One region of the Andreesenia angusta genome, then DNA from elsewhere that is predicted to be linked to it. Evidence: riboswitches for the same ligand, from Rfam matches in the RefSeq annotation. Region 1 holds a riboswitch; the other holds the start of a gene.

Region 1 (3,108 bases):
GAAAGCACACAAATTATGGAGAAAAAGCTGTATCAACTCGAACTGGAGAAGCAGAAGTTTGTGGAATTCTGCAATGAAAATATATTGGACGTGAAATTCAAGGACAGGGCTCTTAGCGGTATACGCAAGAAAGACTCTCTTTTGGAAGTGCTAGATTGGCAGAGCAAGATGGAGCATATAATAAAAAGGGCTATAGAGCTGGCTGAAAACGACATAAGGGATCACGACAGGGAAGTGCAGCAGTTTATAGGCCACCTGTATTTGCACCTAGAGACAGTAGCTAAAGAGATAAGACAGATACCTAGGAATACAAGGGTAAAGGTAGAAGATAGCTGGAAAGACATATTCACCATAAACGTGCCAGAGTGGAATGAAAAGGAGACAAAAGAGGAGCTGTCTAGATATATAGACTGGATGATGAAGCAGCTTGAGGGGGAGGGGTTCAAGGACGAGAATGGCTACGAGATAGAGGAAAAAGTCAGAAAGTCGATAGAGGTGTGGCTACAGTCCAAGCAGCTTTTGGAAATTGCGCTCAGGAGCAATCCTATAAAGGTCAAGTGCCGCAAGGTTACAAATGACAAGAAGATAAGCAGTTTGCCGTACTCTTGGGAGACCTCCAACTCATGGTCTGGAGGGGAGAAGTGGAGCAAGAACATGACGCTTTTCCTTGGAATACTGAACTATCTTGCAGAGAAGAAAGCAGGTCCTAGCAGAGGGCCAAGCAGAACTGTTGTAGTGGACAATCCGTTTGGAAAAGCGTCTAGCGACCATATACTGGATCCTGTATTCTTCATAGCCAAGCAGCTTGGGTTTCAGATAATAGCCTTTACAGCGCATGCAGAGGGAAAATACATCAGGTCGTATTTCCCGATAGTGTACAGCTGCAGACTTAGAGACGCTGAAAGCGGGGACACTCAAATAATGACCAAAGAACAGGAGATAAGAAGTGCATTTTTTATAGACAAGGACCCTCTGACTATGACAAGGCTCGGGCAGGTGGAGCAAACCGAGATATTTGATTTGGAAAAATAAAGTATAGGTAGTTATAGAACTTTGCTATTTGACAAAGAACTGCCTTAAGCATATAATGTGGAGGAAAATAGAATAACGTTTGAACAGGGGAGCTTGTATGCAGGCTGAGAGGAAGTGATCAACTTCGACCCTTTAACCTGATTTGGATAATGCCAACGTAGGAAGTTACTTTCATAGCTTTTACAGCTCTTATGGGAAACATCGTCAGGTGTTTCCCTTTTTTGTTCAAACGAAAAGAAAAGGAGTTTATAAATGGAAAAAACAAGCATTTTATCGAACGGACTTATCTGGTTCGGGGCTGCGGTGTCAATCGCAGAGATTATGACGGGGGCGTTGATTGCTCCGCTGGGATTTGAAAGAGGGATTTTGGCGATCGTATTGGGGCATGTAATCGGCTGTGTGCTTCTTTACGGTGCGGGGCTGATTGGGGCAAAAACTGAAAAAAGTGCTATGGAGACGGTCAAGCGTTCATTCGGGGAGAAGGGATCTCTGATTTTTTCAAGCTTAAACGTGCTTCAACTTGTGGGCTGGACAGCCATCATGATTATTTCAGGAGCGGCGGCTGCACAGACCACTTTCCCGCTTTCAGGCCAATGGGCTTGGAGCCTTATAATAGGCGGCTTGATTGTGCTCTGGATTCTGCTAGGCTTTAAAAACCTGGGAAAAGTCAATGTGCTCGCCATGGGTGGATTGTTTGTCCTCACAATTATAATGAGCGCCGTGGTCTTTCGTGGTGATGCTTCAGCGCCGGTGAGCGACGCCATTTCTTTTGGCGTAGCTGTCGAGCTGTCCGCAGCAATGCCGCTTTCCTGGCTCCCTTTGATATCGGACTACACAAGTAGTGCAAAAAAAGGGTCTACACTTGTCAGTAGTCTGTCTTATTTCACTGTCAGCTGCTGGATGTATATAATCGGGCTAGGAGCTGCGCTCTTTACGGGTGAGAGCGACGTTGCAACTATTATGATGTCTGCCGGTTTTGGAATGATTGGACTCCTTATAGTCGTACTGTCCACTGTCACCACTACGTTTCTCGACGCCTATTCAGCGGGGATCAGTGCAACTAGCATATGCGGTAAAGTAAATGGGAAAGTTGCAGGCGTTGTGGTCACGATAGTAGGCACAGTGCTTGCGATATTTGCGCCTATGTCGCAGTTCGAAGGGTTCCTCTACTTGATAGGATCGGTCTTTGCACCGATGATCGCCATTCTGATCACCGACTTCTTTGTACTTAAAAAGGACAGCAGCGGCTCAAGTGTAAACACAAGAAACATCGTCATATGGTGCGCAGGGTTTGCTCTTTACCGAATTTCCATGACTTTGGACACACCTATAGGGAACACACTTCCTATAATGGTCATAGTGTCCATGATTACTGTTGCTACAGATATAGCGCTAGGAGGAGAGAAAGAATGCTTAAAAGATGCTTTGAAAATGTAAAAAACAAGTCGCCGCTTATTCACAACATAACCAACTATGTAACCGTTAACGATTGCGCCAATATACTGCTCGCCTGTGGAGGATCCCCTATTATGGCGGATTACAGCGGTGAAATTGAGGAGATTGCATCCATTTGCAACGGGCTGAACATCAACATCGGTACGCTCAATGAAGGCACAATGCTTTCAATGATCCTAGCGGGTAAGAAGTCAAATAAGTGCAATAACCCTGTACTTCTCGACCCGGTAGGAGCAGGCGCATCCGCCTTGCGTACAGAGACAGCACACAGACTACTGGAAGAAGTCAAGTTTTCGGTAATTCGTGGAAATATTTCCGAGATTAAGACACTTATAGACGGTACAGGATCTACTTCAGGCGTAGACGCGAGCATTGACGACGTGGTTACAGAGGAAAATCTTGACGAAACTGTTTCATTTGCAAAAAGCTTTTCAGCAAAAACAGGTGCCGTCATTGTAATTACAGGGGCCATAGATATTGTCGCGGACAGTGAAAAAGCTTACGTAATAAGAAACGGTCATCCCATGATGAGCAAAATTACAGGCACGGGATGCATGCTGAGCGCCATGACAACTGCTTTCATAGCGGCAAATCCTGAAAATATAATAGAAGCTACTAAAG
Region 2 (3,108 bases), on a different contig from region 1:
GTCTCGTCTTGTTCAACTTTTAGATTCAGAGATGATATATTCTTAATTTTTCTTGAAAATACAGTCCTCCTATGCTACAATGAGATGTAATGTAATTTTTCATACGTAAGTAGTAGGAGGTGTTTAATCGTGGCAAAATTCTGTGAAGTTTGTGGAAAAGGTAAAATATCGGGACATCTAGTTACTTTCTCTAACCGTAAAAGCAATAGAACTTGGTCGCCAAACGTGCGTAAAGTTAAAGCTATAGTTGATGGATCTCCAAAGAGAGTCAACGTATGTACAAGATGCTTAAGATCTGGTAATGTAGAAAGAGCAATATAATAGGCTTCCTAAATAGGAAGCCTTTTTTCTGCCCTTTTTTATTTTACATTATCTGGACTTTATGAGCATCATCTCTCCAGAGCCTATGCTTATATGGGCTCTACCACTTGCTATTTCATTGCTTATGCCCAGCGTGTCCGAAACCGTGAAGTCCCGCTCTGTGAGCTCGTATTCAAAGCCTCTAAGCGTCACGGCTTTCACTTCGCCTCCGTATGGAATCAGAGAGATGTACTTGTAGTTTTCATCCATCTCCAGCTCGTACTCCCCGGAGATTATGCTTATCTCATTTTCTGCATCCACCATCTTGGCCGATATGTTCTGGGCCTTCAACCTATGCAGCAGATTTATATTTCCCATCATATGGTCCACTCTAGATCCTGTAGAGCCTAGAAGCAGAATTTCGCTGGCTCCGTTTTCAAGGGCGTATTCCACAGCTATTTCTGTGTCGGTCTTGTCTTTTTTAGAGGGATGTCTCAAAACCTCCACCCCTCTATCTCTGAAGTAATCGACAGTATCTCTATCTGCCGAGTCAAGATCCCCTATTATCATATCAGGATCTATCCCGAGCTCTTTGAAATGTCTCGCTCCTCCATCTACACAGATCTTTACAGACTCGTTCCAATCTATTTTCCCGGCAGTCTCAGCCGCAAAGTCCCCGTTAGAAATCAGTATATATCTCATATCCTATTTTTCAGCTCCAATCCTCTCTAGAGGCTTCCACAGAAGCAGTATCGCAACTACAGTTATGACAAGCTCTAAACTTAAAAAAGTCCCGTTGTATATACTTGAATATATCCAGGCATTCCGGTCTCCAGCGTATTCCTTGAAGAAAATAGCCCCAGCAGTCACATGGCTTGCAAACCTTCCAAGTATGCCTAGCGCCACTCCGGCTACTATTGCACCGTACTGAGCCAGCCCCTTTTCAGAAACTTTAGAGTAAGATTTGTATCCGACTCCCGAGAGCCCAAGCAGTCCGAAAGCCAGTGGATAGTCCAGTATATACTGCACAGGGTGCACTACATATGGCTCCAGTATAGACTGAAGCACTCCGTAGAGCATTCCCACTAGAACCCCTTTCTTGACGCCGTACCTAAGCCCCACAAGCACTATAGGCACCATGCTTCCAGCTGTAACCGAGCCTCCCTGCGGCATATGGTAGAGCTTTACATAGCTCAGTATAGTGGCCAACGCCACCATTATTCCAGCCTCAACTATAAATTTAACACTCATGCCTCTACTTCTCTTTTCAACCATAAAAAAATCCTCCTTATTATTTTATATTAATAGGGAGGGCTAGTACTTTGCCTCACTTCCCTACGCTAGCATTACCTAGTTCAGGTTAAGGGTCGAAGTCAGAACTTCCTCTCAGCATTAGCTCCCCTAGTAATTCAAGTTTTTACTATATGTTTTTGAACTTTCTTGTCTCTTCCACCACGTCTTCAGCTCCGAATATGGCTGAACCTGCTACAAGCACATCTGCTCCGCAGTCTGCAATCTCTCTGGCGTTGTCCAGCTTTATCCCGCCGTCCACTTCTATCTCCACTTCGAGTCCCCTCTCCGCTATAATGACGGAAAGCTTCCTTATCTTGTCCTTCATCTGAGGTATGAAAGACTGTCCTCCAAACCCAGGGTTTACAGACATCACAAGCACCATGTCCAGTTCGTCTAGCACATACTCTATAGTCTCTAGAGGCGTCGCCGGATTTAAAGAAACTCCTGCCTTTACGCCGTAGCTCTTTATAAGCTGTATAGTTCTGTGCAGGTGGTTTGAAGACTCCTGGTGAACAGTTATTATATCCGCCCCCGCCTTTACAAAATCCTCTATATATAGGTCTGGGTTCTCTATCATGAGGTGCACGTCAAACACCTTGTCTGTAGACTTTCTTATGCACTTTATGACAGGAGGCCCGAAAGTTATATTCGGAACAAAATGGCCGTCCATAACGTCTATGTGTATATAGTCCGCTCCTCCTCTATCTATCGCTTCTACTTCACTCCCCAGCTTGCTAAAGTCAGCCGAGAGTATCGATGGGGCTATTTTCACCATACTAGTATTTTCTCCTTTCCATTGCATCTTTCAAGAAGAGCAGGTAGTTTTCATACCTCTTCTCGCTTATTTCGCCTTGCTCCACTGCGCTCTTCACGGCACAGCCAGGCTCCTTGTTGTGCCTACAGCCTCTGAACCTGCAGTCCTCGCTTTTGCTGTATATCTCCGGGAAGTACACCTCCAGATTTTCCTCTGTCAGAAAGTCCAGCTCAAGGGAGCTGAAGCCCGGAGTGTCCAGCACATATCCGCCCAGTTCTAAGCTCATAAGCTCCACATGGCGAGTGGTGTGCTTTCCCCTAGAGGTCTTTTCGCTCACCGAGCCAGTCTGAAGCTTCAAGTCGGGCTGCACTGTGTTTAGAAGTGTGGACTTCCCTACACCCGAAGGTCCTGCGAATACGGTCGTCTTTCCAGAGAGCACTTCTCGCAAACACTCTATGCCTTCTCCTGTCTCTGTACTGGTGTTCAGCACTCTGTATCCGGCATTTTCGTATATCCTGTTGTACTCCAGCTTCTCTTCATCAGACACAAGGTCTATCTTGTTGAAGCAGATTGCTATATCTATCTCCTGCTCTTCCGCCAGTATCAGAAACTTGTCTAGTAGCCATAGATTCGGGTCCGGACTCCTGAGCGCGAAGACTATTACAGCCTGGTCTACATTCGACACAGGAGGCCTGAAAAGCTCGTTTCTCCTCTCCAGTATCTCCTCTACATAGCCCGTCGTCTCGTCTTCTTTATTTAGC

What was found. A riboswitch is a leader RNA that binds a small molecule or an ion and turns the genes downstream of it on or off. The one in region 1 is predicted to bind thiamine pyrophosphate.
Region 2: linked by a shared signal. The riboswitch ahead of thiT (energy-coupled thiamine transporter ThiT) and the one ahead of cytX (putative hydroxymethylpyrimidine transporter CytX) in region 1 are both predicted to bind thiamine pyrophosphate.

The regions. Positions count from the first base shown of each region.
Region 1 is NZ_MKIE01000001.1:235,484-238,591, reverse strand. It holds gene EUAN_RS12140 (coiled-coil domain-containing protein) at 1-1,032, shown strand, start outside; TPP riboswitch at 1,108-1,213, shown strand; gene cytX (putative hydroxymethylpyrimidine transporter CytX) at 1,285-2,469, shown strand; gene thiM (hydroxyethylthiazole kinase) at 2,442-3,108, shown strand, end outside.
Region 2 is NZ_MKIE01000003.1:284,249-287,356, reverse strand. It holds gene rpmB (50S ribosomal protein L28) at 130-321, shown strand; gene EUAN_RS05945 (thiamine diphosphokinase) at 370-1,002, opposite strand; gene thiT (energy-coupled thiamine transporter ThiT) at 1,006-1,575, opposite strand; TPP riboswitch at 1,616-1,713, opposite strand; gene rpe (ribulose-phosphate 3-epimerase) at 1,721-2,368, opposite strand; gene rsgA (ribosome small subunit-dependent GTPase A) at 2,370-3,108, opposite strand, start outside.